Regions from separate parts of the Streptomyces sp. NPDC002742 genome, predicted to be linked through region 3. Evidence: riboswitches for the same ligand, from Rfam matches in the RefSeq annotation. Region 3 holds a riboswitch; each other region holds the start of a gene.
The links. Region 3 has a riboswitch for cobalamin ahead of ACFYW8_RS04175 (CbtB-domain containing protein). Riboswitches for the same ligand answer to the same signal wherever they lie in the genome.
Positions count from the first base shown of each region.

Region 1: it holds a riboswitch for cobalamin, as region 3 does, so the genes downstream of both, ACFYW8_RS34980 (cobalamin biosynthesis protein) here and ACFYW8_RS04175 (CbtB-domain containing protein) in region 3, are expected to answer to the same signal.
Region 2: it holds a riboswitch for cobalamin, as region 3 does, so the genes downstream of both, ACFYW8_RS42970 ((2Fe-2S) ferredoxin domain-containing protein) here and ACFYW8_RS04175 (CbtB-domain containing protein) in region 3, are expected to answer to the same signal.
Region 4: it holds a riboswitch for cobalamin, as region 3 does, so the genes downstream of both, ACFYW8_RS23860 (CbtB-domain containing protein) here and ACFYW8_RS04175 (CbtB-domain containing protein) in region 3, are expected to answer to the same signal.

Region 1 covers NZ_JBIAQF010000026.1:69,691-76,969, forward strand. The annotation lists gene ACFYW8_RS34975 (cobyric acid synthase) at 1-464, opposite strand, end outside; gene ACFYW8_RS34980 (cobalamin biosynthesis protein) at 461-1,420, opposite strand; cobalamin riboswitch at 1,526-1,669, opposite strand; gene ACFYW8_RS34985 (hypothetical protein) at 1,805-2,023, opposite strand; gene ACFYW8_RS34990 (inorganic phosphate transporter) at 2,044-3,285, opposite strand; gene ACFYW8_RS34995 (class II aldolase/adducin family protein) at 3,967-4,704, shown strand; gene ACFYW8_RS35000 (alpha/beta hydrolase family protein) at 5,170-6,297, shown strand; gene ACFYW8_RS35005 (hypothetical protein) at 6,832-7,279, shown strand, end outside.
Region 2 covers NZ_JBIAQF010000048.1:20,067-27,345, reverse strand. The annotation lists gene ACFYW8_RS43000 (bifunctional serine/threonine-protein kinase/ABC transporter substrate-binding protein) at 1-1,657, shown strand, start outside; gene ACFYW8_RS42995 (nuclear transport factor 2 family protein) at 1,804-2,277, opposite strand; gene ACFYW8_RS42990 (hypothetical protein) at 2,397-2,594, shown strand; gene ACFYW8_RS42985 (MSMEG_1061 family FMN-dependent PPOX-type flavoprotein) at 2,808-3,467, shown strand; gene ACFYW8_RS42980 (hypothetical protein) at 3,669-4,433, shown strand; gene ACFYW8_RS42975 (ArsR/SmtB family transcription factor) at 4,823-5,617, shown strand; gene ACFYW8_RS42970 ((2Fe-2S) ferredoxin domain-containing protein) at 5,790-6,065, opposite strand; cobalamin riboswitch at 6,295-6,472, opposite strand; partial or broken gene ACFYW8_RS42965 (short-chain fatty acyl-CoA regulator family protein) at 6,470-6,677, opposite strand.
Region 3 covers NZ_JBIAQF010000002.1:305,647-312,925, forward strand. The annotation lists gene ACFYW8_RS04140 (Gfo/Idh/MocA family oxidoreductase) at 150-1,310, opposite strand; gene ACFYW8_RS04145 (hypothetical protein) at 1,379-1,600, opposite strand; gene ACFYW8_RS04150 (type 1 glutamine amidotransferase domain-containing protein) at 1,686-2,381, opposite strand; gene ACFYW8_RS04155 (PadR family transcriptional regulator) at 2,600-3,163, opposite strand; gene ACFYW8_RS04160 (nuclear transport factor 2 family protein) at 3,246-3,638, shown strand; gene ACFYW8_RS04165 (ferredoxin) at 3,690-4,064, shown strand; gene ACFYW8_RS04170 (histidine phosphatase family protein) at 4,355-4,939, opposite strand; cobalamin riboswitch at 5,124-5,286, shown strand; gene ACFYW8_RS04175 (CbtB-domain containing protein) at 5,324-5,545, shown strand; gene ACFYW8_RS04180 (acyl-CoA dehydrogenase family protein) at 5,768-6,958, shown strand; partial or broken gene ACFYW8_RS04185 (IS1380 family transposase) at 7,132-7,279, opposite strand, start outside.
Region 4 covers NZ_JBIAQF010000013.1:48,471-55,749, reverse strand. The annotation lists gene ACFYW8_RS23880 (DsbA family protein) at 497-1,387, opposite strand; gene ACFYW8_RS23875 (Rrf2 family transcriptional regulator) at 1,411-1,845, opposite strand; gene ACFYW8_RS23870 (cupin domain-containing protein) at 1,985-2,509, shown strand; gene ACFYW8_RS23865 (enoyl-CoA hydratase/isomerase family protein) at 2,727-3,839, shown strand; cobalamin riboswitch at 4,112-4,257, shown strand; gene ACFYW8_RS23860 (CbtB-domain containing protein) at 4,298-4,519, shown strand; gene ACFYW8_RS23855 (CbtA family protein) at 4,541-5,302, shown strand; partial or broken gene ACFYW8_RS23850 (malate synthase A) at 5,348-5,539, opposite strand; gene ACFYW8_RS23845 (histone-like nucleoid-structuring protein Lsr2) at 5,721-6,437, shown strand; gene meaB (methylmalonyl Co-A mutase-associated GTPase MeaB) at 6,570-7,279, opposite strand, start outside.

The DNA of each region.
Region 1 (7,279 bases), on a different contig from region 3:
CCTTCACAGATCACCGCGTCATACGTGCCCCGCAACTGAGCCAGACAGTCGAGGACGGTCCCGAGGAGTGCCTCCTGACGCCCTCCGCGCAGCCGTTCCCCGCTCGGCCCGGCGCCCGGCAGCGGCTCCCCGGCGGGCCCGGACGCCCCGAAGAACCCGCGCGCGCTCATCTCGCCGACCGGCCTGCCCATCAGGACGACCTGGCTGGTGCGGTCGCTGCCCGGCTTGAGCAGCACGGGATTCATCAGCGCGGTCGGCTCCACGCGGGCGGCCTGTGCCTGCATGGCCTGCGCCCGCCCGATCTCGGCTCCCTCGCGCGTCACGAACGAGTTCAGGGACATGTTCTGCGCCTTGAAGGGCGCGACCTTGACGCCCTGGCGCACCAGCCACCGGCAGATCCCGGCGGTCACCACGCTCTTGCCGGCGTCGGAGGTGGTCCCGGCGATCAGCAGCCCGCCGCTCATGCGGTGCGCCCCTTCCTGGTGAGCCGAGCCGTGAGCAGCACCCGTCCGGCGGCGCTCACGCCGAGCGCGAGCCAGCCGACGCGCCGGGAGAGCCGTACGGCCCGTTCGATGTCGTGGACCTGGACGGCGCGCCCCGCGCCGTTGAGCACGGGCCGGTGCTCGACCCGTCCCCCGTAGGAGAGGGTGCCGCCGAGGCGCACGCCGAGCGCGCCCGCGAAAGAAGCCTCCACGGGCCCGGCGTTGGGGCTCGGATGCTTGCGGGCGTCCGCGCGCCAGGCGCGCACGGCCCCGCGCGGGTCGCAACCGGCCACGGCCGCGAGGACGGCGGTCAGCCGGGCTCCCGGCCAGCCGGCGACGTCGTCGAGCCGGGCCGAGGCCCAGCCGTAGCGCCGGTGCCTGGGGGACTTGTGCCCGACCATGGCGTCGAGCGTGTTCACGGCGCGGAAGGCGACGAGTCCGGGCACACCGGCGGCGGCGCCCCAGACCAGGGCGCCGACGACGGCGTCGGAGGTGTTCTCGGCGACGGACTCGACGACGGCCCGCGCGATCCCGTCGGCGTCGAGCGCCTGCGGATCGCGGCCGCACAGATGCGGCAGCCGCTCCCGGGCCGCGTCGAGGTCACCGGCCGCGAGCGCGCCACCGATCGCCCGCGCCTCACGGCCCAGGGAGGTCCCTCCGACGACGGCCCAGGTGGCGGCGGCCGTCAGCGCGACGGAAGCGGTACGGGAGGTGCGTACGGTACGGCTCGTGAGCGCGGCGAGTCCGGTGGCACCGCCCACGCAGACGGCGGTGTGCAGTGCGCCCCACCCGCGGTGGTCGCGCCACAGTGTCCGCTCCACGGCCGCGGCGGCCCGCCCGAACGCGGCGACCGGATGCCCCCGGCGGGGATCGCCGAGCAGCAGGTCGCCCAGGAGGCCGGCGGCGGCGCCGTACGCGAAGACGCGATCGGCACGCACGGGGTCAGCCCGCGGTCGGGTGGAGTGGAACCCTCGTACTCAGCGGATCGGGAAACGGGCAGCCGCGCATGGCGATATGTCCTCACTCAGGGTGTCCACGCCCTGGTTCGACGAGACCGGCGGTGAGAGTTCCTGGCTCCCGGGGAGTTTCTTCCCCGATGACAGTGGCGGGACCGCGCCGGATTCGCACCGGCTTCCTCTCATGCCGCCGTACTTGGCTCCGGCAGTCCACCACGGGGTGAGAACGGCCGTCAACTGGCTGTTGACCTGCGGGGGGACAGTGTGCGCAGGCCCACATACGCGTGGGGTGCGGGACGGTGATCCGTCCCGCACCCCACGCGCGGTACCGCTCGGCGCAACCCTGTTTCGGGCCGCTCCGCCGGGTTACTTGGTGATGATCAGGGAGATGCCGTACGCCACCGCCGCGGCGCAGGCCGCGAAGCAGACGTACGCGCCGGTGGCCGCCGCGACCGCGGAACCGCCCTGGGCCGACTCCTTCTTGGAGAGGCCGGCGACACCGAGGGTGAAGAGGGTGACGAGGGCCACGGTCACTCCGAGGCTGACCCCGAAGACGGACCCGAGGGCTGACCAGTCGATGTTCATGCTGTTTCTTCCTTCGGTTCTCAGGCCACGGGGGACGGCGCGGACGGGCTCGCCGTGGGCTCGGCGGGAGCCGGGATGGTGGCCGTGAGCTCCTCGGCCACGATGCCGGCCGGGGGCGGGGTGACGGCGGCGATGGCGGTGGTCACCACACCGGCGGGCTCTTCGGCGTCGTTCACGTTGTTGTGGTCGATCACCTCGCGGCGCGAGCGGCGCCAGATCGCGAGGCTGGATCCGACCAGGAAGACGGCGACGAGCGCGGTGCCCCAGGCACCGAATCCGGTCACCCACTCGGCGAGCGCGCCGACCACGGCGGCGGCGGGCAGCGTGAGGACCCAGGCGACGACCATCCGCTTGGCGGTGGACCAGCGGACCACACCGCCCTTGCGGCCGAGGCCGGCGCCCATCACGGAACCGGAGACCGAGTGCGTGGTGGAGAGGGAGAAGCCGATGTGCGAGGAGGCCAGGATGACCGTGGCCGCGCTGGTCTGGGCGGCGAAGCCCTGCTGCGGCCGGAGGTCGGTCAGACCCTTGCCCATCGTGCGGATGATGCGCCAGCCGCCCAGGTAGGTGCCGAGCGCGATGGCGAGACCGGCGGACAGGATGACCCAGACCGGCGGGTTGGAGTCCGGAGCGACGGCGCCACCGGCGACCAGGGCCAGGGTGATGATGCCCATCGTCTTCTGCGCGTCGTTGGTGCCGTGGGCCAGCGAGACCAGGCCCGCGGAGGCTATCTGGCCGGCGCGGTAGCCCTTCTTGGTGGCCTTGGTCTCGGCGTCACCACTGAGCTTGTACGACAGCCGGGTCGCGAACATCGCGGCGAGGCCGGCGACGATCGGGGCCGCGACGGCGGGCAGGAGCACCTTGCCGACCAGGACGTCCCCGTGCACGGCGCCGGTACCGGCGGAGGCGATGGTGGCGCCGACCAGGCCGCCCATGAGGGCGTGCGAGGAACTGGACGGGAGTCCGACGAGCCACGTCACGAGGTTCCAGAGGATCGCGCCGACGAGCGCGGCGAAGATCACCTCCGGCTTGATGCCGGATTCATCGACGAGGCCTTTGGAGATCGTGTTGGCGACCTCCACCGAGAGGAAGGCGCCGACAAGGTTGAGCGCGGCGGACATGGCCACCGCGACCTTGGGCTTGAGCGCGCCGGTCGAGATGGTGGTGGCCATCGCGTTGGCGGTGTCGTGGAAACCGTTCGTGAAATCGAACACGAGAGCGGTGACGATCACGATTCCGAGGAGGAGCGTGATGTGTTCCATTTACCCAGGCTTCTGTTGGACGTCAGTGGCAGGTGGACCGTAGGCAACCTGGATGAACGGAAGGTGAACTGGGGCGGGCATCGTGGTGTCTGGAACGGTGAATCGCTCCTCCGGTTGAACCGGAGGGGTGGCGCCGCGGGTTCGAACGGATGTGGAATTCCAAGCTCCGCTTGGGTCGTCGCCCCGGGGTGGGACGTCTGGGGTGAGCCGGGGATTCGGGGAAGAGATTCCGGTCACCCGGCAGTTGCCGCTGTTGTCGTGCCGCCGGAAGGTCCACGTGGACCTTCCGGCGGGCGGCGCTCCGGTGCCGTCGACCGTAGCGGGCCGGTCGCAGCGTGTGATCTGCGGCAAATGTCCGGCCGGGGTCGACGGGAATGTTCCATGGGTGTGTTGTGGTGCAGATCACACGCCGATGGCCGGTCTCCCGCCGGATCCCGTGGCGGCTCGTGGCGGTAGGCCTTGATCCCGTGCGGCGTTCCGGCGTTGCTGGGGCCGTGCCACCTGCTCCGGCCCTGGGTTGCACTCGATGTCCGGCGCGAGCGCCGGCGACCGGCCGCCCGTGCGCCCCGCCTCGCCGTACTGTCGGACAGTCGGACGAAATAGGGATTGCGGCAGGATCGCGTCGTGGCCGAGCGGCACGGGGGCGCACGGGAAGCACGGGACGGGCGGGAGGGCCCACGGATGACGGACAAACACGACAAGCGCGACAAGCGCGGCGAAGGGGGCGAGGGGGGCCGGCGCGGCGAGGGGGACGAGCCGTCCGCGCGCGACGAGCGGGACGCTCTTCGGCGGGCTTGGGACGAGCTCGTCGCGACGGCCCGCCGGACGGTCGCCGACGGGCTGGTCGTCGGCACGTCGGGCAACGTCTCGGTCCGCGTCGGCGACACGGTCCTGGTCACGCCCACGGGCGTGCCCTATGACCGGCTGACGCGCGACGACATCGTCGGCGTCGGCCTCGACGGCCGCCAGGTGCTCGGTTCGTTGCGGCCCACCAGCGAACTGCCGATGCACCTCGCGGTGTACCGCCTCACCGACGCACGGGCCGTCGTCCACACCCACGCCGCGCACGCGACAGCCGTCTCGGTCCTCGTCCCCGAGCTCCCGCTCATCCACTACATGGCCGCGGACCTCGGAGGCCCGGTCCGCGTCGCCCCCTACGCGACCTACGGCACGCCGGAGTTGGCCGAGAACATGATCAGAGCCTTGTCCGACCGCACCGCCTGCCTCCTCCAGAACCACGGCACCATCGCCTTCGGAGCCTCGCTGGACCAGGCGTACGACCGCACGGCCCAGCTGGAATGGATGTGCCGCGTCTGGCTCCTGTCCTCCTCGGTCCCGGGCCTCGCGCCAGCCCTGCTCTCACCGGACCAGCTCGAGGAGGTGGCGGAGCGGCTGCAGGGGTACGGCCAGAAGCGGTAGGGCCGGTAAGGGGGCGAGGCGGGACGGTCAAGGCGGAAGAGGTAAGGCGGAAGAGGTAAGGCGTAGGGGCGCGGCAGAATTAGAAGAGGTAGGGCGCAAGGTCTGGCTGCCGTCCGCCGTCCGCGGTCTGCCGTCCGCGGTCTGCCGTTTGCGGCCCGTCGTCTGCGATGCGCCGTCTGCCGTCCGCGGTGCCCGGTTTGTGGTCCGCCGTCCGCGGTCCACCGCTTGTGGTCCGTGGTCCGCGGTCCGTCGTCCGTCGTCCGTCGTCCGCGGTCAGCGGTCGGCTGTCCGTCGTGCGCGTCCGTCGTCCGTCGTCCGCGGTCGGCGGTCCGCGGTCCGCCGTGCGCGTCCGTCGTGCCCCGGCCCCGGACCAGCCCCGGTGGGCGGGGGGCCGGGGGGAACCGGCCGTCACCCCTGGAGGCCCTCCCGCTGGCCGATGGCGGGGTCCGCCGGGAGACTGGTCGAGTGCGCATCCTAAGAGCCACGGCAGCGGCCGTCACCGTAGCCATTGCCGCGGGCGCGGCCTCCGTGGCGGCAGGCAGGTTCGCCAGCGACGCCGCCCTGAAGGCGAGGCCCGGCAAGCCCCTGCCCACCGAGCCCCGGCTCACCGTGCACGCCACGACGGCGGGCGGAGTCACCCTCACCCGGGCCCTCGCCTCCCGGCGCCCGGGAACCTACGGCCTCGCGGGCGACGGCTCCCACGCGGTCGTCGGCCCCCTCCAGAACTCCGTCCCCCACACCGCCGACACGGTCGTGCGCCGGCTGGAACGCGTCACGCACGGCGCCCTGGAACCCGGCGACAAGGTGTGGCTCACCCCGAACCTGTACGTCGGCGACCCCGGGTCCGCCCTCGGACTCGAACACGCCGACATCGACGTGCCCGGCGAACTCGGCGCCCTGCCCGCCTGGTTCGTGCCGGCCGTCCGCGACACCTGGATCATCACCGTGCACGGCCTGGGCGCCACCCGGGAACACCCCATGAACGTGATGGAATTCCTGAACGACCGGCACTTCCCCGTGCTCGACCTCGCCTACCGGGGCGACCTCGGGGCACCCCGCCCGCCGGACGGCCTGAACCACCTCGGCGAGACCGAGTGGCGCGACCTCGACGCGGCCATCCGCTACGCGGTGCGGTACGGCGCCGAGCGGATCGTCCTGTACGGCTGGTCCACCGGCGCCACGATGGCGCTGCGCGCCGCCGCCCACTCCGCGCTGCGCGAGCGGATCTCCGGGCTCGTCCTGGACTCGCCGGTCCTCGACTGGGAGACCACGCTGCGCGCCCTCGCCGGCGCCCGCCACACTCCGGGCTTCCTGCTGCCGCTCGCGGTGCGCGCCGCCCAGGGCCGCACCGGCGTACGCGGAGACCGCATCGCGTACGCCGCGCATCCCGCACAGGTCAAGGTGCCGACCCTGCTGGTGCACGGCCCGGACGACACCATCGCTCCCTGGAGCCCCTCCCGCCGCCTCGCCGCGAGCCGCCCCGACCTGGTCACCCTGCACACCGTCCCGAACGCACCGCACGGCGCCATGTGGAACGCCGACCCGGCAACCTATGAAGAAGCCCTGCGCCGGTTCCTCACCCCTCTGATGTAAGCCGTCCCAGACCTGAGCCGTCCCAGACCTGAGCCGTCCCAGACCTGAGCCGTCCCCGACGCGAGCCGACGGCGCCCCGCCGATCCACAACAGCGTTCGGTCGATCCGCCCTGGCTCTGCGCCGAGGCGGATCGGCACGGAGCCCCCGCCTCGACGGCGCCCCTACGGCCAAGCCACCGGGCGTCCGCAGCCAAGCCACCGCGCCCCCGTGGCCAAGCCACCGGGCGCATGGAGAGAAGCCATCGCGCGCCCGGAGCGAAACCGCCGCGCGCCCCCCAGAGTGAAGCCGCCACGCGCCCCCGGAGTGAAGCCCGCGCGCGCCCCTGGCGCGGGTGGGCCGCAGGGTGGGCCGAAGCTCTGCGCGAGGCCCCTTGGGAGACGCGAAGGCGCACTTCCGGTTCGGTCCCGAACAACTCGGCGCGACGGTCTTTCCCGCGTGTCGGACGCCCCGAGAAGGCCCCGCTCCCGTCGCCCCCGCGGCCTGCGAGGGCATTCCGTTTGGGTTTTCGGACTGTCAACCGCAAGACTGCACCCGTGACGTCCCGTAACCCGCGCGACTCCAGGCTCCGACTCGTCAGCCCGCGGTCCCTCGCGGCCGCTCCCCGAGCGGTGACCCAGCGCCGCACGCGCCGCCCCGCACCGCGACCGCCGGAAGGCACACCGCCGCCCGCGGAACTCGCCCGTATGGCGCGCACCGGCCTGTCCGACGCGGCGCGCGTCGCGCGCTGGGCCGATGCCGCCCTGCGCCCGGGGCGCGACGGCGCGAACCCCGGCGGCAAGGGCGCCCTCTCGGACGCCACCGCCGAACGGGCCGCCGCCGATCTCGGACTGACCCCGGTTCAGGTCCGCGCCGACTGGGACACCGCCCGTCTGTCCGGTCTCATCGAGGTGCACGGCGACACCGCCCGCCCGGGATGGCGGCTGCGCGCCTGGAGCCGCGACGACAGCGCCGTGCTGCGCGGTTGGGTCGCCCTTTTCGACG
Region 2 (7,279 bases), on a different contig from region 3:
CGGCCCGCCCAGCGACGTGTTCTCGCTGGGGTGCGTACTGGCGTTCGCCGCGACCGGGGTGCGGCCGTTCGGTGACGGCGCGGCGGCGGGGGTGCTGCTGCGCACGATCTACCAGGAGCCCGATCCGGCGGCGCTCCCGGACGGTCTGACACCCCTGCTGAGTGCCTGCCTGCGCAAGGATCCGGCCGACCGCCCGAGCCTCGCGCGGCTCCGTACGGCGCTCGGGGAGAAGGCGGCGGCCGACTCCGCCGAGCCGCCCGACTGGCTGCCCGCGCCGGTCACCCGGCTGATCAACGACAGGTCCGCCGCCGTGCTCACCATCGGCGCGATCGAGCCGACCCAGGTATCCGCGTCCACACCGTCCAGCACGGCGAGTACGGCGTCACCGGAGGCCGCGACGCTGACGGCCGTCACCGCCACCCGCCCCACTCCTCGCGCGGTCGGCCGCCGCGGCTTCCTGCGCCTCGGCTCGACGGCGGGACTCCTCGCGGCGGGCGGTGGCGGGGCCTGGTGGTGGAGCGCCCGGGCGAAGCCGGGAACGTCCGCGTCGTCCGGGACCGGCCCTCGGCGCCCCGAACTGGTCGTGGCGTTCCACGGCGATCTGACCGGCGCCCGCAAGGAGAGCGGGAAGGCCCAGCTCGACGGTGCCCGGCTGGCCGTCGAACAGCTCAACGCGCGGAGCGACCGCCCTTTCCGGCTGAAGCTGCGGACGTACGACGACGGCGGCGACACCGGGCGGGCCGGCGAGCTGGCCGCCCGGCTGACGAAGGACGCCGAGGTGCTCGCCGTGCTGGGCCCCACCACCGACGCCTGCTTCCGCGCCACCGAGAGGACGTACACCGAGGCGGTGATGCCCGTCGTATCCGTCTCGGTGGGCACCGACACACTGAGTTCGACGTTCGGCACGAACGTCTTCCACTGTCATGCGGCGCTGCACGTCACGTACGGGCTTCTCGCCGCCCCTTGCGTCCGCTACCTCAGCAACCATGTCGACTCCCGTCGCGTGCTCCTCGTGGACGACCGGGCGCAGGGCGACTTCGCCTGGACCGTGTGCGACCAGACCGAGCAGGCGCTGCGGCATAACGGCCGGGACGCCACGGTGACCCAAGTGGCCGCCGGGAAGATCGACTACGCGTCGCTCGCCACCGAGGTGAGGTCCGCCCGCGCGGACGCGGTCGTCTTCACCGGCGACGCGGCCCGGGCCGCCGGACTCGCGTCCGCGCTGACCGCCGACCGGTTCACCGGCGCCCGGTTGGCGACGGAACGCGCGCTCGACCCACGGTTCCTCACGTCGGCCGGCGCCGCCGCGAAGGGCTGGGTCTTCGCCACCTCCTTCACCGACCCGACGGCCCGCGCCTCCGCCCGCGCGTTCACGGCGGCCTACCGCGCCCGCTTCGGCGCCGACCCAGGCTGGTACGCGGCGGAGGCCCACGACGCCGTGATGTTCCTGGCCCAGGCCTGCGACAAGAACGGCACCACGCTGACGGAACGGGGCGCGATCGCCCGCCGGATGCCCGAGATCACGTATGCCGGCATCACCCGCACGGTCAAGTACGAGTCGGGGTACGGCTACAACCACGACGGGATGTTCGAGTTCCAGGTCGTCGACGGCGCGTTCCGGTACCTGGGGCACTACCGGGACGCCGCGGTGTCGTGAAGGGCATGGGCAAGAGACCCGGTACGCACCGGGCGGCCGCCGCTGATGGCCTTGACCCCGTTCCGGGCCGCCTTCGGCGAACAACTCGTCCGGACCAGCAGTTCGGCAGACCGCTCGCGCTCCCCGGGCCCCATACCAGAGCGGGCTCAGTCCTCGGCTGCTGCTTCAAGCCGCTCGGTCGGCCCTGCAAAGGCCAGGTACAGGGAACGAGAGCTGAGGAGCCAATGGCCTTCGGTCTTGAGGAACGTGTCCTCGTAGTGGCCGACCTGCGTCGGGGCTCGCGGGGGTACGAAACCGCCGGTATGTCCGTCGACACGGTAGGTCGTGAAGTAGGTGGTCGCGGTGGCTGTTGACTCTGATGTGACGGTGACCAGGATGTTCGTGCATATCCGGCGCGAGAGCCGGTCCGCGGGCCGGCCGGCGAAATACGACCGAAGTGCGTCACGACCCTGGATCCGACGGTTTCCTTCCGCCCACTCCCAATACCCGACATCCGTGAAGAGATCGGCCACGTCGCCCGGGTCACCGAGGTCGAGCTTATGGACGAACTCGACGATGAGGCGTTCACAAGCCCGCTCGGCAAGCACACGGTCCGTGGGATCCAGCGCTTCAGTAACCATTGCCATGTCGTATCAGGATGATCAAGGACACCGCGACAGCTTTTTGACTCGCCTCAAACGGTCGTCAGCTCAGGCGCTGGGCCCGGCGGCGGCACACGCGGAGGAGCGCGCCCGCACCCGTGACCACCGCCGCGGCAGCCGCGCCCATGACCGGCAGCGTCGAGGAGCCGGTCTCTGCCAGGTTGCCGCCGTTCGTCGTCGTGCCGTCGCCGCCGGTCGACGACGACCCGCCGCCCGGCCCGCCCGAGCCATTGGTCGAACTGCCCGTCGAGCGGGTCGTCGAGCCGGTCGCCCCCCACCCGCGACCTCCAGCGTGATGTCGGCCTTGTCGTTGGCCTTGTCGGAGTCGGACGGCCGCGCCTCGGTGCTCAGCGCCCCCGAGCCCTTGGCACCCGCCACCCGCTTGTCGATCTTCAGCTCGAAGGGGTAGGTCTCGTGGCTGCCCTCGTCATGTGACCGCAGGCCGCAGACATACCGTCTTGCGGACGACCAAGATCCATCGCGGATCGGCGCCCATTAGGGTCGGGGGCATGACGCCATCCCTTGTCGGCAGTGCCTTCGACTCGCTCCTTCTCGACGCCGTGCCCGACCAGGAGGCACTGCGCCGGGCTTACGAACTCCCCAGCGACGCCGCCGTGCGCAAGCAGATGACCGAACTCACCGAACAGACCAAGCGGTTGATCGGATGCTCATCGCTGGTCCTGGTCGCCAGCACGGACGCAGAGGGCAACTGTGACGTTTCCCCGCGCGGCGGCCCCGCCGGGTTCGTCGCGGTCCTGGACACACGGACGGTGGCGATACCGGACGCGACCGGCAACAAGCGTCTGGACACCCTGCAGAATGTCGTCACCACGGGACGGGCCGGCCTGCTGTTCGTCATCCCGGGGCGCACCACGACGCTCAGGGTGAACGGCCGGGCCTGCGTCTCCACCCGCCCGGAGCTGCTGTCTCAGCTGACCGCCGTGGGCAAACCGCCGGCCAGTGCGCTGGTGCTGGGAATCGAGGAGGTCTACCCGCACTGCCCCAAGGCACTCCTGCGCAGCGGGGCCTGGAAGCCGGACCAGTGGCTGTCGGCGGACGCCCAGCCGACCTCGGCCGAGGTGACGCTGGCCCAGCTGCGGATGCCGGAGCTGACGATCGCCGACATCGAGCAGACGGAGGCGGATTCGCTGAAGTACCGCTACGAGTAGCGGGCCGCCGACAGCGATTACCGAACCATCAGCAGCACGCCGAATCCCCGGACCGGCATGCCCCTAGCTCCATCGCGGGGCCTTTTGCGAGGTCACGCGCGGCGTCGGCAGTCCGGCCGACGCCTTGGCGACGGGGTTCGCCCTGCCCGATGCCGTCTGAACCAGCGGACAGGTGAGTGATCCCCCTTCTACGCTGGCGGCATGACGGGATATCCAGGCTTCGGTGTGCTCCTGGCAAGGTTGCTGGATCACAGGAAGCTGGACATCGGCACCCTGGCACGGCAATCCGGAGTCCCCGAACCCGAGCTCCAAAGGGTCTTCGCCGGCATCGCGCCGAGCCCAGCCCTGCTCCGACAGCTCGGACCCGCACTCGGTCTCCATGCCGCAGACGTATTCGTGATCGCGGGGGCGACGGTTCCGGACGACCTTGCCCCCGTGGACGCAGAGGCCAGCAGGTGGGTACCACAGGTCGTGAGACGTGCCGTAGAGCTCCCATCGGAGAAGAAGAGCGAGTTGCGCCACCTCGTCCGGTCGTTGCCGCAGCGGAAGGTCGTGCAGTCACCGGCGTTCCCGCGGGTCGATGTCCCGCCCCCTGGGCCGCCCGGGGCCCTGCTCGTCCGGATGCTCAGATACAGGAACCTGCATTGGATGGGCATCGCCAGGGTCTTCCACTCCCTGACCGGCCGGTACTGGTCCGCGTCCACGTACGGAATGGTGGGCGCCGGTCGCAAGGAGCTGACCCCCGACCTCGTGGCCGATTTCGGGACCGTGCTGGGCATTCCCGCTGGCGACCTGGGCGCCCTGACCGGCGGCCCGCCTTCCGAGGAGCCCCACGCACAGGAGCCGGCGGCGGTCGGCGTGGCCGAGTTGATCTGGGACCTGCGGCGCCTGACCGCTGACCAGGTGCGACACACAGGCAAAGCGGCCGCATCCATGTGGTCACCTCGACCAGATCCCCAACGCTGACTATGGGTTGAGGACCAAGCCAGTGCCCGCCAGGTAGCCGTCGATCACCTCCGGCCGGTACCGCAGCATCCTCAGTCGCGCTTCACCGCGCTTCACCGCGCTTCACCGCGCTTCACCGCGCTTCACGGCGCGGGCGATCGGGCCAGGTCGGCGGCGCCGAGACATCGATGTCGCGTTCCTCCAGGGACCAGATGTCCTGATGCCCTCCCGCGTGCTTCGTCCATACGTATCCAGGCGAACTCGTTCGGCCTCGGCACCGCCGAACGGTGGCCCCGCGACCCTCGTCCGGCTGCGGGGCTGGCCTTGACATGCAGCCTATTGGCTGCCTAAATTAAAGGCAGCTGGAAGGCTGCATATCGACAGGCGGTGGCCTGGGTACGGGGACGGGCATGGACGAGGTGTTCAAGGCACTGGCCGATCCGACGCGGCGCGCACTGCTCGACTCGCTCAACGCACACAACGGGCAGACCCTGCGCGAGTTGTGTACAGGACTCGACATGGCCCGGCAGTCCGTCAGCAAGCACCTCGCGGTACTGGAGGAGGCCGGGCTCGTCACCACCGCGCGGCGGGGCCGGGAGAAGCTGCACTACCTCAACGCAGCGCCCGTGCACGAGATCGCTCACCGGTGGATCAGCCGCTACGACCGGACCAGGGTCCAAGCCCTGGCGGACCTGAAACTCGCCCTGGAGGAGACCGCGATGGACGCGCCGACCTTCGTCTACACCACCTACATCCGCACCACCCCGCAAAAACTCTGGCAGGCGTTGACCGAGCCCGCCTTCACCCGCCGCTACTGGTCCACGGAGTTCGCCACGGACTGGTCCGTCGGCTCACCGATGACCTGGGACAACCACGGCGTGCAGATCAGCGACCCGAAGCAGGTCGTGCTGGAGGCCGAGCCCTACAGCCGGCTCTCCTACACCTGGCACGCCATCACCCCGGAGCTGGCCAAGCGCTTCGACTGGGACGAGGAGTTGCTCGCCAAGCTGTCCGGCGAGGCCTGCTCGAAGGTCACCTTCACGATCGAGGAGACCGCCGCGCAGGTCGTGAAGCTCACCGTCGTACACGACGGATTCGAGCCCGGATCGAGCCTGGCCGAGATGGTCAGCCAGGGCTGGCCGAACGTGGTGGCAAGCATGAAGTCGCTCCTGGAGACCGGCGAACCACTCCCGGACGATGCGTGACCGGCTGCGTGGCTTTCCCTGTCAGGGATCGACGACATCACGAGTTGTCACATCGTGGTGCATCACCGCAACAATTCGGATCGTCATCAGTTCACCAGGCGCGCAATAACACTGCCGCCCCAGCATTGATGACGGACCAGGGAAAAGGCGTCAACCAGGCCGGCTTTCGCGCTCATCGCGCCCTCCGGGGCGGGGTGAAGACGTAGAGGTCGAGGATGTCGGGGCAGGGGGCGACGCCGGGGCCGCCGGCTTTGGCCCAGGCGGCGATGTCGTCCGTGGCATCGCGGTCGTTGACGAGGCCGAGCCAGACCGGGCGGGCGCCCGCGGCACGTGCGGCGGCGGAGGGCTGGACGACGATCACGTTGGCGTGTTCGCACACGCCGAGGCAAGCCGCGATGCGCACCGGTGCGCTCTCGGCCAGGCGTGCCGTCTGCTGGGCGTGATCCACTCCGGCGACTTTCGGGCTTCCACAGCAGCAGTCCCGGCAGACGACGACGCGGCACGGCGCCCGGTAGCCCGCAGCGGCGGACTTCGTCGCGTCCTCGGTGTCGTTCTTCGGGCCGCCGCAGACGGTGACCGGCACGGCGGGTTTGGCGTGACGGGCGGGGGTGGGGAGCACGGGCAGACCTCGGGGTCAGGGCTCGTACGCGGAGCCTGGACTGTGGATGTCCTCCGCGCCGGGGCGCGGAGGTGCCAGCAGGTCTTCGGACTCGGGTTCGTCCGGACGGGGCGCCTTCCCGGTCTCCCAGTGGCTCGCGTGCCCCGCCCGTTCCCCTCACCGCTGCGCGTCAGTTCCGGATTCGCACCGGATTCCCTGGCCTCGGATGAGGCTCAACTGGCCTGATGAGGCTATCAAGTCCGTCGTACCGTCAGTTCGTGCGATCGGTCACGGGGTACGGGGTACGGGATGAACGTGCTGGTGTTCTGGTCGATTCGCAGGGGACCGGCCGAGGGGTGGTACGGCGCGCTGGGGGCGGTCGAGGCGTTCGCAGACCCGGCGACCCAGGCCGATGGCGGTGGCGGCGGATGCATCGGTGAGGTCGATGCCGTCGGAGTGGACACAAGCATTTCCCGTACACGATGCTGCCGCCATTGCATCTGACAGTCTCTCCGGTGAGGTTGGAGGAAGCACCGCTGTCACCACGCCGCCCAACGGGTGTTTGTGAAGCGTCAGCAGGATCACGTCGTGCCTTCCCCGACAGTCCGCCGCTACCTGCTGTCCACCCTGCTGGTCGTGGCACTGGTCGCATTCGGCTACTACGCTCTGCAGCCTGTCCGAGAAGCTTGTGCGCTCAACTCCGGCCCCTACGGCTCCATTTTCACCCCAGACAACGTCCACGCATCAGGCGATGGTCATTGCGGTGAAGTGCACAGGCGCTTTCAGGCCTGGCTCGGGCGATAGGTGCACCAACCGTTCGACGTCGGCGACTTCAGGTTTCCGCTGGTCAGGAGCTGTCTGACAGTCGCTGAAGGGCCGGTTGGCGGGCCCCTGATCAGTGGTGCCGTGGCTGTTGCCAGTACCCGTTCACCCGATCCGAGGGGTACGAGGGACCTCGTCGTACATCCTGTCGGCCGCCCTCGCGGTCATCATGGTGCGGCGGTCTCCGCGGGAAGGGCGAGGTTCGCGTCATCCGATGAACTCGGACGAGGCACCACGGGGTC
Region 3 (7,279 bases):
CGCCCCGCACCGGAGCCGGGCCCATCGCCGGACGTGCCCCGCACCCGAGCGGGCCCCACGACCGGGCGCGCGCCCCGCACTCGGGCATGGCCCCGCCCCGGGCGCGCCCCGACCCCGCGCCGTGGCAGCGCCCGGGGAGGGGCCGCGGATCATTCCGCGGCGAGCGTCACCCAGGTGCCCGACGACGCGGAGCGGACCATCGCGTCCAGCGCGGTGGCACTGCGGACCGCGTCGACCGGCGTCGCACCGTACGGCCGGTTGTCGGCGATGGACCGAAGGAAGGTGTGCGCCTCGACGACCTTGAGGTCGTCGTAGCCCATGCTGTTCGCCGCGCCGGGCTGGAAGGCGGCGTAGTCCCCGGCCCCCGGACCGACGTACAGGGTGCTGACCGGCTGGTCCTGGTAGGCCGTGCCCCGGCTGACGCCGAGTTCGCCCATTCGGCGGAAGTCCCAGAACACCGCGCCCTGGGTGCCGTGGATCTCGAACCCGTAGTTGTTCTGCTCACCCACCGAGACCCGGCACGCCTCCAGGACACCGCGCGCACCGGAGGCGAAGCGCAGCAGGCAGTTGACGTAGTCCTCGTTCTCCACGGGCGTCGGCTCGCCGCCCGTCGCGAGCGCGTGCCCCGCGGTCGCGCCGGCCGGCCGGGCCCGTAGCGGCACGAAGACCGCGGTGTCCGCCGCCAGCGCCTCGATCTCGCCCAGCAGGAAACGGGCCAGGTCGACGCCGTGCGAGGCAAGGTCGCCGAGGACCCCGCTGCCGCCCCGCTCCCGCTCGTAGCGCCAGGTCAGTGCGCCCTCCGGGTCGGCCGCGTAGTCGCTGAACAGGCGGATGCGCACGTGGGTGACGTCGCCGATGCCGCCGGAGGCGATCAGCTCGCGGGCGGCCACGACGGCGGGCGCGTTGCGGTAGTTGAAGCCGACCGTGCCCCGGACGCCTGCCTTGGCCACCGCGTCCGAAACGGCTCGGGCGTCGTCGGCGGTCAGACCCACCGGTTTCTCGATCCAGATGTGCTTGCCGGCCCCAGCCATGGCGACACCGATCTCACGGTGCAGAAAGTTGGGCGCGGTGATGCTCACGGCCTCGACGCGCGGATCGGCGGCGATCTCGCGCCAGTCGCGCGCGGCGGTGGCGAAGCCGTACCGCGCGGCGGCCTCCTCGGCGCGGCCCGGCACCTCGTCGGCGACAGCGACCAGTTCGGGACGCAGGGCCGGTTCCGGGAAGTGGTGCGGCACGCGGGCGTACGCCTGGGTGTGCACGCGTCCCATCCAGCCGAACCCGACGACGGCGACACCGAGCGCACGCACCATGACTGCCCTTCACCGGACCGGTCCGAGTACCTACCGGCTCACAGTGAAGCCCATTCTCGGCGTATTCCTCAACGACATGCCCGAGCCGTCCCCGACCCGCCCGGCGGCGCGCTCACGCTGTCGCCGCCCGGAACGGTAGGGCCCGGGCGGGCCGAACGAGCCGCCGTCAGCGCGGTGAGGGACCGCGCGCAGGCGACGAAGGCCTCGACGGCACCGACCCTGACGCCCTCGTCGATCAGGCCGAGGTCGACGAGGGCTCCGATCTCGGCGTCCTCGGGGGCGGCGCACACCGACACCGTGCATCTGCTGGGGGACGGCCGCCTCCTCCGCCACGGTCCCACCGCGGAACTGTTCCCGCCCTGGACACGCCGTCGGTCAGGCCAGTTTCTTCAGCAGTTCCGCCGCGAGCGGGGCGGCGGAGGCAGGGTTCTGGCCCGTGACGAGGTTGCGGTCGACGACCACCTTGGGGATCCACGGCTCGCCCTCCTGGAAGTCGACGCCCGCCGCGACGAGCCGGTCCTGGAGGAGCCAACTGGCCTTGTCGGCGAAACCGGCCTGGGTCTCCTCGGCGTTCGTGAACGCCGAGACCCGGTAGCCCGCGAAGGCGTTGGTGCCGTCCTCCCGGGTGGCGGCCAGCAGCGCCGCCGGACCGTGGCACACCACACCGAGCGGCTTGCCCGACTCCAGCGCGCGGATGAGCAGCCGGCCGGACCCGGTGTCGCCCGAGAGGTCCTCCATCGGACCGTGCCCGCCCGGGTAGAAGACGGCGGCGTAGTCGTCGAGGTTCACCTCCGACAGCTTGAGCGGTCGGCGCAGCTCTGCCATGGACGCAAGGGTGCGTTCGACCTTCTCGGCGCCTTCCTGGCCACCGTTGAACTCGGGCGCCAGGCTCTTCTGGTCCACGGTCGGCACGACCCCGCCCGGCGTGGCGACGACGACGTCGTGCCCGGCCGCCTTGAACGCCTCGTACGGGGCGGCGGCCTCCTCGGCCCAGAAGCCGGTCGGATGCGGGGTGCCGTCGGCGAGCGTCCAGTGGTCGGCGCCGGTCAACACGAAAAGGATCTTCGACATGGTGCGATTCTCCGAGGGTGCGGGCCCTGACGGCCTGGATGGGATACCGGTCGTACGCCCCTGACGTTCCGCACGTGGAACGCCAGGGTGGCGATGTACTCGACCGTATGCGGGCCGGACCCCGGTGACCAACAGGTAACGCGGTCGCAGCCACGGCCCGTGCGACGGGACCGTGGGCGTACTCGTCGCACGGGGCGGCGCCCGCAGGCCGCGGCTGCCTAGCGGGCGACGGACGCGCGCTGTTCCAGGACCCGCAACGCCCGCTCCGCCCAGTCGATGATCGCCTGCTCGAAGGCGCGTCCCCCCAGGAGAGTGAGATACGGGCCGACGCGCTCGGCCCCGGCGAGGTACTCGTCCTCGGTGCGCCCGTCGAGCAGGCGGGCGCCGATCCGGTCGTAGTGCGCCAGCTTGGCGCGCGCCGACTCCAGGCGCTCGGCGATCGACGCCCGGACGGCGTCCGCGTCCCCCTCGTCGAGGGCGTACACCTTCACCATCAGCTCGTCGCGGATCGCCGTGGGCCTCGCGGGCCCGGCGGTGAAGGCGGACAGGACGTCGAGCCCCGCCGCGGTCAGGGAGAACAACCGTTTGTTGGGCCGGCGTTCCTGTTGCACGAGCCGGGCCGCGATGAGCCCCTCGGACTCCATCCGGTCGAGTTCCCGGTAGAGCTGCTGCGGGGTCGCCATCCAGAAGTTGGCCACCGAGGCGTCGAACCCCTTGGCCAGGTCGTAGCCCGACGCCTCGCCCTCCAGGAGCGCGGCCAGTACCGCGTTGCGCAATGCCATCCCACAAGGCTAGACGGCCTGTCTCCACACGACTAATCTTATCCGCACCTAATCAATTAGTTGAGTAAGAGAGGTGGGCGCAATGAACGCCTTCCGCAAGGCCGTGGAAGCCGGGGACCTCGGCGCGGTCGAGGAGCTGCTGGCCGACGACGTCGTGTTCACCAGCCCGGTCGCCTTCAAGCCCTACCCGGGCAAGGCGATCACCGCGGCCATCCTGCGCGGCGTCTGGCGTGTCTTCAGCGACTTCCGCTACGTCCGTGAGATCGCCGGAGCCGACGGCCGTGACCACGCGCTGGTCTTCACGGCCAAGGTGGGTGACAAGGAGATCAACGGCTGTGACTTCCTGCACTTCGACGAGGACGGACGCATCGACGAACTCACCGTGATGGTGCGCCCGTTGTCGGCGGCGCAGGCGCTCTCCGAGGCGATGGGCGCGCAGTTCGAACAGATCTCCCGGGAAGCGGCCGGCGCGTGAGGTCCGTGTCCCGCGCTGTTTGAACCGACTCTCCGCGGCAACCCGCGCGTTGTGACGACGACGACATCACAGCGGGAGCTCTTCCGGTTCCTGGAGGATCGCTTCGCCTGCGCCCAGGCCTGCACCGAGTGTGCCCACGCCTGTGCGCTGCGCGCGAGTCTCCTTGATCCCGACGGGCCGAAGAACCAGGAAGCGGCACGGCGCGCGGGGATCCTGTGCGCGGAGGTCTGCGAGGCGACCTGCCATGTGCTGTCCCGCCAACTGGAGCAGAACGAGAGAGGCATCCGCGCGCAGCTGGAGTGGTGCCGTGACGTCTGCCTGGAGTGCGCCGACGCCTTCGACGGATGCCCCGGCGCGGAGACCGCCGCGAAGACCTGCCGTGAGTGCGCCCAGGCGTGCGCGGACTTCATGGCCACGCTGCGGTGAGGAACGAAAGCGCCCCGGGAGAGGATTCCGAGGTGAGGCCCGGGCGGTCCGGGTCAAGTCCGCGGTGAGGACGAGGTCGGCCCCGCGGCAGGGCGCTGTGGCGAGGGTGCGGTCCGCCCGTGCTCCGCGCTGACGTGCGGGCCTCCCGGGTCGGGGCTCTGGGGCCGCACCCGGACGGCCGGGTCAAGTCCCGTGCTGAGGACGTCAATTCCCGCGCTGAGGACGTCAAGCCCCTGAGGACCAGGGCCGCCCGGGTCGGGGATCTACGGTGCGGGCAACGGCGGCCCTGGTCAGGACGGTTCGGCGAGCGGGCGTCCGGCGCGGATGTTCCAGCGCCCCCCGCGCCCGCTCAACTCCGTGACGGTGAGCGGCGGCACGTCCACGCGCCAGAACGCCGACTCCGGCGCCCCCAGCACCCGTACCACCAGGGCTCGTACCACCTCGGGCTCCACCACCGCGACGGTGCGGCCGTCGAACTCCGACGCCGCGTCGAGGCGTTCCGCCACCCGGTCGCAGAACGCCCGCACCGACTCGCCGCCGTGGGGCGCCGACGCGGGATCGGCGAGCCACCGCGCCACCGCCTCCGGCTCCTTCGCGCTCACCTCGGCCAGCGTCGCGCCGCGCCAGCGGCCCACGTCCAGACCGGCCAACTCCGGTGCCTCGACACCGCCGTCGAGTCCGAGCGCAACCGCCGTCCGGCGGCACCGCACGGTGGGGGAGACCCACAGGCGGCCCGCGGCCGGCACGGCACCCGCGGCGGCCGCCGTCCTGGCGGCCCGCAGGCCCGCGGCGTCCACCGGACTCCCGTCGTCGAAGCGGGCCTCGCGCAGCGCCTCGCTGATCGCCGCGGAGATCAAGATCACTCGGCTGGTCATGCCATCACTCTCATGCTTCGTGGACCTGGTTCGTGTGCCGGGCTCATGTACCGGGCTCGTGCGCAGGGGCCCGCGCGTCGCCGACCGTGGTCGGAGGCGAACCACCTGGTCCGGCAGGGCGGTCGTCGAGTTCCCAGGCGCACGGGGCGCACAGGGTGCACCCGTGCGTGCGCCCTTGGCCCCGAACCGGCTTCGCGGTACGGTCACGTGGATATTGACGACGGTTCGGCGGAAGCCCGGTGGAAATCCGGCACGGTCGCGCCACTGTAAGCCCAGCACTTGTCGCTCCGGCCAGGAGCGGTGGAGGCGGGCCAAGTCAGACCCGTGGCTGTCGTCCTGTGCACCACCGAGCCGGGACGCGAGTTCCCCAGGAGGTTCTGCCCCATGGCGCAGTCCGTCGTTCAGCCGACCGTCACCCCCACCGCCGTTCCCGCGAAGCTGCCGATCGGTGCGATCGTCCCCTGGGCGGCCTTCTTCGGCATCCTGATGCTGGTCCTGCTCTACTTCGTCGGCGCCGAACAGGGCGCCACCTCCCTCGTGTCCGGCGAGAACGTCCACGAATGGGTCCACGACGCCCGCCACCTGCTCGGTTTCCCCTGCCACTGACGGCGACGGGAAACGTACGAGCCACGATATTCCGCGACGGCCGGGAACCCCGGCCCAGGTGAGGGGGCGGTGCCCGGCCGGCCGGGCACCGCCCCCTCACGTGCGCAGGCCCGCCCGCCCACACCCCGCGGACCCGGCGTCCGCGTCATCGGCATTCCCAATTTCTGAAACACGTTCTACGGTGTGCGCCGTCAGGTCGGGCTCGGGGAGGCAGGAGGCGCCGTGCATCTCGAATACACGCCGGAGCAGCAGCGGTTGCGGACCGAACTGCGGGTCTACTTCTCCGAGTTGGTACCGGACAACGCCTACGCGCGCTATGGCGATCCGGCGGCGCAGAAGCGCTTCTACCGCGAGACGATCCGACGGCTCGGCGCGGACGGCTGGCTCGGGGTCGGCTGGCCGAAGGAGTACGGCGGGCGCGGCCTGAGCCCGATGGAGCAGTTCATCTTCTTCGACGAGGCGGCCCAGGCGGGAGTACCGCTGCCGCTGATGGCCCTCAACACCGTCGGACCGACGATCATGCGGTTCGGTACGGAGGAGCAGAAGTCGTACTTCCTGCCGAAGATCCTCTCCGGTGAACTCGACTTCGCGATCGGCTACAGCGAGCCCGACGCCGGGACGGACCTCGCCGCGCTCAGGACCAGGGCCGTACGGGAAGGCGACGAGGAGACCGGCCACTACACGGTCGACGGCCAGAAGATCTGGACGACCAACGGCGACACGGCCGACTGGGTTTGGCTCGCGGTCCGCACCGATCCGGACGCCCCGCCCCACAAGGGCATCACCATGCTCCTCGTGCCGACCTCCGATCCCGGCTATTCGTGCACCATCATCAACACGCTCGCCTCGCACGACACCACCGCGAGCTACTACGAGAACATCCGCGTCCCCGCCACGCGCCGGGTCGGCGAGGAGAACAAGGGCTGGCGGCTGATCACCAACCAGCTCAACCACGAGCGCGTCACCCTCGCCGCACACGGCACCATGGCCATCCGCGCCCTGCACGACGTCCAGCGCTGGGCGGCGGAGACCAAACTCGCCGACGGCCGCCGCGTCGTCGACCTCCCCTGGGTGCGCCGCCTCCTCGCCCGGACGCACACCAAACTGGACGCCATGAAACTCCTCAACTGGCGGATGGTGAACGCCGTCCAGGAGGGCACGCTCACCCCGCAGGACGCCTCCGCCGTCAAGGTGTACGGCTCCGAGGCGCGCCGGGACGCGTACGCCTGGCTGATGGAGATCGTCGCGGCCCCCGGCGTCCTCAAGGAGGGCTCCGCGGGCGCCGTCCTGCACGGCGAACTCGAACGCGGCTACCGATCGGCAGTGATCTTCACGTTCGGCGGCGGCAACAACGAGATCCAGCGGGAGATCATCTCGTGGATCGGGCTGGGGATGCCCCGGGTGCGGCGGTAGCGCCGTGTGTGGCGAGGCTTTTTAGTTGGCACAAAAGCGGGATAGTTGGCACCATAGTCAATTGACTCCTCACGAACGTCCCAGGCCTCGCCAGTCAGGTCTCGATGGCTGCGTCAACCTCGATCTGTAGGTCACGCTCCTGGTTGCGGGACCCGCTCACCGGCCAACTGTCAGACCCGGTCCCGCACTTCGACCCTGGCCCGGCGGATCGCCTCCAGGGCACGGGGCCCGGACCAGGCGAGCGGGTCAACCAGGCGGGAGACGGTGGGGTCGGAGACGACCGGCCCGAACGCGTCGGGCTCGGCCCGCAGCACGCTGGCG
Region 4 (7,279 bases), on a different contig from region 3:
CATGCCGCGCTCAGGGCAGGAGGCGTCGGCGGATCGCGGGGAGAGCCGGGAGGCTGAGGGGGTGGAGGCGACGAAACGCTGAGAGGGCGGCGCGCGATGACGGGGGACCGGCGGCGGAGCGGCGCGTGGCCGGTGCCGGCGGGACGGGCGTCAGGCGCCTGGGGGCCGCTGTGGGCGGGCGGTCAGCGACAGAGAGCGCTGCAGGTGCGCCGCAGGTCCACGTAGCGGCACTCCACGCCGGGGTGCGTCGTGAGCATGGTGCACATCCTGGGGCCGGTTCTCAGTGGCTGTCAATGGACACCAATTGGTGTCTCATTGGGCGGGACGGACCTGACCACCGATCAGAGCACCGACAGGGAAAGGCAGGGACCGTCCGCGCCGCCGCGTCCGTCCTGCGCCGATCGTGAGCCTCAAGGCAGGGCGCGAGCGTCACGGCCACGCGCCGGAACCCCGGAACCCCGGAACCTCAAAATCCTGACCACTGGTCAGAAATCCTTCAGGGAAAGGCGGGAGAGCCTCCGCCGCGGGCAGGGTGCACCGCAGCCTCCTCCGGATGCAGCCACACAGGGCCGTTGCCGGTCTCGACGCGCACGGCGTCCGCGGGAGGCCAGGGCCCATGTGCCAGCAAGTCGCGTTCCGGATCGGTCAGACTCCGGTACCGCGCGAGGGCCTCCGCGGGAGCCGTCCTCACGGACTCGCTCAGCAGCCCGGTGCCCAACTCCTCGATCGCCGACGCGTACTCCTCGTACGGCCGCCAACCGGGCACGACGCGAGACCGCGCGGGAGTGCGGACCAGCAGGGTCGGCAGCGCATAGCAGTACCCGCCGTCGGCGGTCTCCTTGGCTGTGCCGGGATGCGGCGGCCCGCCGCGCACCGACAGCACCTCGCGGACCGGCCGGCGCGCCTCGGCACGGTCCGCGCGCACCGCCTCCAGCACGGCCGCCGACGCCGCGTCGGCGGCCAGCCGCACACGGTCCAGGCCGGCCACGCCCCGTACCGCGGACTCCGCCAGCGCGAGGGTGTCCGCCGGTTCGCCGAGCACGAAGACGCTCTCCCGCAGCCGCCGCAGCACCCGCCCCGCCACCTCGTCGCCCTGCCGCTCGGCCGCCTTCGCGACGAGCGAGGACGGCCATGAACTCGCCGCGACCCGGCTCAGCCGTCGTGCCCGGGGCGCCCGCGTGTGGGCGCAGATGTCCTCGACGTAGCGGGCGTACCAGGCGGTCTCCGCCGCCGGGTCGGGCGGCGGGTCGTCGTCGTGGTCGAAGAGGACGCAGTACACGCGGCGCCAGGAGACCCGGTCCGCCAGCGCGGCGCGAAGGCGTCGGAACACCGGCTCCGATCCCCAGGCCCAGGGGCACAGCGGGTCGGTGTACTCCACCACCTCCATCCTGGGCCGGTCCGGCGGACCGCTCACGCGGCTCCCTTCCGGTGCAACCGCGCGGCCTCCTCGGCGGGCAGCAGCGTGGCCAGGGTCGCCGCGCCCAGTACCGCCGCGGCGTCCGCCTCGATACGGCGCCACACCCCCGGCAGTCCGGAGGCGGGGCCCGGGTACTCGAGCCCGGCCAGCGGCTCGCCCCGCAGGGTGATCAACTCACCGTCCACGGCACGTACGACGTCCAGCAGAGTGATCTCTTCGGCGGGCCGGCCGAGCCAGTACCCGCCCTCGCAGCCCCGCTGGCTGCGGACCAGGCCGGCCCTGCGCAACTCGCCCACCACGGACTTCAGGAACCGGAACGGGACGTGCTGCGAGGAGGCCATTGCTTCGCACGTGAGGGGGCGGGCGGGTTCGCGGGCGAGCTCCAACAGGGCCCGCGTGGCGTAGTCCGCCTTCGCGGAGATATGCATGCGCCCATGATGCCCGACACGGCGTGCGCCGACAGGGCTTCCACCGGTTCCTCACTTACATTGCGGGAACATTGCCGCAGGTGAAGCGCAATGGACACCTCTTGACATCCTTTTCCGGACCGCTCTAGCGTCCCCGTCCATGAGCGAGCCGTTGACGACCCCCGGCGAAGGTTTCCACCCCCATCTCCCGGACGCCGCAGGGCAGTCCGTACGACCCCTGCGCAGCCGCCTGCACCACGTCCGCGCCGACGCCCTCGACGGCGACACGGCGCAGACCGGAGGCATGCGCAGGTTCGCCGCCGTCAGCGGCACCACCGTCGGCTCCGAGAAGCTGTGGATGGGCCAGACCCACGTCGCCCCCTCAACCGCCTCCTCGGACCACCATCACGGAGCGTCCGAGACGGCCATCTACGTGGTGAGCGGACACCCCGAGTTCGTCTTCCTGGACGACTCGGGGGCGCAGCCCGAGGAAGTGCGCCTGCGCACCTCACCCGGTGACTACATCTTCGTACCCCCGTTCGTGCCGCACCGCGAGGAGAACCCGGACCCCGCCGACGAGGCCGTCGTCGTGATCGCCCGCAGCACCCAGGAGGCGATCGTGGTCAACCTGCCGCGGCTGTACGTGCTGCGGCCAGGGGAGGAGGGGCCAGGAGAGGAAGCCTGACGGGCCAGGCCGTTCGGCCGCGCGTCACGGCGAAGCGGCTCACCACCGACCCGGGGTACCCGGTGGCGTACCGCACTCCGCACCCGCACGGGGGCCACGGTCCTCGGTGAGTACGGTGTCGGGAAGATCGTCGTGACCGGCGAATCCGAACGACCCCGGAAGGAACGGACGAGATCATGCGCGTCATCGTGGCCCGCGGCCTGACGGAGGCCCTCGGATGACCGGCGGCGAGGCACCCGGCGCCGAGGAATCCGTCCTGCTGCACACCGACGGACGGGCCGCCCACCTCACTCTGAACCGGCCGAGGGCGCTGAACGCCCTGAACCACGCGATGGTGCGCCGGATCGACCAGGCCCTCACCGCCTGGGAACACGACCCGGCCGTCGAGACCGTCGTCATCACCGGCGCCGGCGAGCGCGGACTGTGCGCGGGCGGCGACATCCGTGTCGTCCACGACGACGCGCGCGACGGGGACGGAACCGCGTCCGCCGCGTTCTGGCGCGACGAGTACCACCTCAACGCCCGCATCGCCCGCTACCCCAAGCCGTACGTGGCGGTCATGGACGGCATCGTCATGGGAGGCGGCGTCGGCGTCTCCGCGCACGGCAGCGTCCGGGTCGTCACCGAACGTTCCCGCATCGCCATGCCCGAGACCGGCATCGGCTTCGTCCCAGACGTGGGCGGCACCCATCTGCTCGCCCTGGCACCCGGCGAGCTGGGCACCCATCTCGCCCTGACGGGTGCCTCGATCGGCGCGGGCGACGCCCTGCTGTGCGGCCTCGCCGACCACTACCTGCAGTCCGCGTCGCTCAGGCAGTTCGTGTCCGACCTCGCGGACCTTCCCGTGCGCGAGGCTCTGGCCCGCCATGCGCGGCCGGCGCCCCGGGGTGAGCTGGCGGAGCGGAGGGAGTGGATCGACGCCTGCTACACGGCCGACACGGTCGAGGAGATCGTCCGACGACTGCTCGCGGTAGGCGACCCGGAGGCGAAGGAGACCGCGGAGATCCTCCTCGGCAACTCGCCCACCGCTCTGAAGGTCACGCTGGCCGCCCTGCGCCGCGTGCGACGGCTCGGTTCACTGGAGCGCGTTCTGGACCAGGAGTACCGCGTGTCCTGCGCCACCCTGTCCGCCCCCGACCTGGTGGAGGGTGTCAGGGCCCAGATCATCGACAAGGACCGCGACCCGCACTGGTCTCCGGCGACCCTCGCCGAGGTCACCGACGTCGATGTCGAGCGCTTCTTCGCCTCCCTGGGTGAGCGTGAACTCGGGCTCGCCGACCCGGGAACGGCGCGGCTCGCCGACCCGGGAACGGCGACGCTGAGCGACTGAAGTCGGCGCGGGGGCGGCCTTGCGTCCACCGGACCCGGCAGCCGTCCGGAAGCCGCCCCTCCGGCCGAGTGCGTGCCGAACTCCGCCGGCGGGAAGTCGAGTTGTGCGTCACGGACGTCGAACCTCCTACGTCCCCCGCGGCCGAACCCGGCGGAGGCACCGGGCACTTCTTCGCGTGTCGTCCGGATCGGAACCGGTGACCCGCCGTTCACAACGGACCCCGCCACCTGGGACGAGAGGAAGATCACCCCAGGTGGCGCGGTCTTGGCCAGGTACTCACCACGCGGTACGGTCGGTCCGATATTGATGACGTCAAGACGGAAGCCGGTGGAAATCCGGCACGGTCGCGCCACTGTGAGCGAGACGCCCAGCCACGCCGGGCGCCGCGTGAGTCAGACCCGTAGGCGTCATCCTGTGCACCACCGAGATGGGACGCGAACTCCCGAGGAGGTCCTGCCATGGCGCAGACCGTCGCCCAGCCGACAGCCACCACCCCCGCACTTCCCGCCAAGCTGCCGCTGACCGCGATAGCTCCCTGGGCGGTCTTCTTCGGCATCCTGATGCTGGTCCTGCTGTACTTCGTCGGCGCCGAACAGGGCGCCACCTCCGTCGTCTCCGGCGAGGACGTCCACGAGTGGGTGCACGACGCCCGCCACCTGCTCGGTTTCCCCTGCCACTGACGCGAGGGACGGCACACACTCATGAACTCCGCAACGGTAAGAAACCTGCTCGTGCGAGGCATGCTCGCCGGCCTCGCGGCGGGTGTACTCGCCCTGGTCGTCGCCTACTTGCTCGGTGAACCGACAGTCGACAGCGCGATCGGCTTCGAGGAGGCCCACGCGCCCGCGCACGGGCACGAGGTCGAACTCGTCTCCCGCAGCCTCCAGTCCACCGCCGGCCTCGCCACCGGTGTCCTGGTCTACGGCATCTCCTTCGGCGGCATCGCCGCGCTCGCCTACTGCTTCGCACTCGGCCGCGTGGGCCGCTTCAGCGCCCGCGCGACCGCGCTCCTGCTGTCCGGGACCGCGCTCCTCGCCGTGTACGTCGTGCCGTTCATGAAGTACCCGGCCAATCCGCCGTCGGTCGGTGACCCCGACACGATCGGCAAGCGGACCACCCTGTACTTCCTGATGATGGTCCTCAGCGTGCTCCTGGCCGTCGGCGCCACCATCCTCGGCAAGCGCCTCGCGCCCAGCCTGGGCACCTGGTACGCCACCGTCGCCGCGGTGGCCGCCTTCGCCGTCCTGATCGGCCTGGCCTACGAGTTCCTGCCCGTGATCAACGAGGTTCCGGGGGACTTCCCGGCCACCCTGCTGTGGCGGTTCCGGCTCTCGGCCCTGGCCATCCAGGCCACCCTGTGGGGCGGATTCGGCCTCGTCTTCGGCGAGTTGGCCGAGCGCATGCTCAACCCCAGGCCCGCGGTGGTCCCGTCCGGGCGGCGATCGGTTCCGGCCGCGAACTGAATCCGTCGGGACACGAGAAAGCCCCCGGACGCTTCCGGGGGCTTTCCGGACGACCATGGTGGCGAGCCGCTCGCGGTCGGCCGGCAGGTGCCCGTTGCTGTCCTCGGTGGTGAAGTCGATACTGCGCTCGATGGCGTCGAGCAGGGCGAGCTGACCGCCGACCACGTTCTCCCAGGTCGGCGCCGTGGCGTCCTAGAAGTCCGCCATCCACACCCGGGTACCGGAGTTGAGGGCGTCGTTCCGCGCCAGGCACTGTCAGTGGTCCCGCATACGGTTGCCCAATGGATCATCAGCGGTCGTTGCCTCGCCAAGAGGACAACTTCACAGTCCGGGAGACCGGCCAACGCCCCCTGCGAGCCTGCGATATGGGTGGGCTTGTTCCACGGAGGTGCGCATCCTGCCTGGGTGGAGATCACACGTGAGCGAAACCCCGATGCACGAGGCGGGAGACGTACGAGAGGCGTGGGGCCGGGTGACCGCCTGGCTTGAACGGAACGACCCTGAAGCCCTCGCTGCGCTCGGCGGCCCGGGAAGCCATGCGGCCATCGGCGAAGCCGAACTGAACATGGGCCTGAAGCTGCCGGGGGACATGTGGCAGTGGCTGCTGGCGAACGACACCGATGCCGGCAGGCAGCCCGATGGCCGATCGTGTCTGGTGGCGCTGGGGTGCGAGGTAGCGGCAATCCCCGTCGGCCATCTCCTTCTTGGTCTGACGGATATCCAGCGGGTCTACCTCAGCCGGATGGGCCTGGAGGAGATGCAGCCGTCCGCGGACCTCGACCATCCGTTCTGGCGTCGTGAGTGGGTGCCGATCGCCGCGGAGCGTGACGGTCTCTACGGGACGTTTCTGGACACGCTCAACGGAACCATCGGAACGTGGGCTGATGCACACGATCCCGAGCAGGGCGTATACGCCTCGTTGTCCGCTTTCTTCCAAGAGGCGGCGGACCGGCTGGAAGGGGTGTCCTCGGGAGACTGGAGAGGCCCCGGCAAGTCTGCTGCAACCCGTAAGCTCGATCCCCGTCCGGAGGACGAACCGATACGCCTCTGGGCACGCACCAACGGCTATCTGGTAAATGATCGTGGACGTATCCCCGCGTCCATCCGCGAGGCTTACGAGGCAGCACAGAGGTGAGCACAGGATCCGGCCTGCGCCGGGTCCGGCCGCGAACGCGAACACGGGCGGTGACCGGGCTCAGCCCGGTCACCGCCCGTGCGGTTCAACTGCCTTCGCCCTGCCACCGTCCCAGCGGCCGGCTCAGTGACCTTAGCCGCCGAACACCTTCAGAATGCGCTCCGCCGCTAGCGTGGCGGTCAACCCGCCCTCCCGCACCTGCCGTTCGAGGTCGGGGGTGACGGCCCGTACGGCCTGGTCGTTGTGCAGGCGGCCGAGGAGTTCGTCGCGGACCATCGTCCAGGTCCAGTCGACCTGCTGGTCGCGGCGCTTGTCGGCGAGACGGCCGGTCGAGTCGAGCAGGGTGCGGTGCTGTTCCAGGCGGTCCCAGACGGTGTCCAGACCGGCCGATTCGCGGGCGCTGCAACTCAGCACCGGAGGCGTCCAGGCCGCGTCCCTGCCGTGCATCAGCCGCAGGGCGCCAGCCAGTTCACGCGCGGCGGACTGGGCGTCGCGCGCGTGCGGGCCGTCCGCCTTGTTGACGGCGATCACGTCGGCCAGCTCCAGGACGCCCTTCTTGATGCCCTGCAACTGGTCCCCGGTGCGCGCCAGCGTCAACAGCAGGAAGGAGTCGACCATGTTGGCCACCGCGGTCTCGGACTGGCCGACCCCGACCGTCTCCACCAGCACCACGTCGTAGCCGGCCGCTTCCATCACCACGATCGACTCGCGGGTCGCCTTGGCCACCCCGCCGAGCGTTCCGGCGGTGGGGGAGGGGCGGATGAAGGCGGCCGGGTCCACGGCCAGGCGCTCCATACGGGTCTTGTCGCCGAGGATCGAGCCACCCGTACGGCTGGAGGACG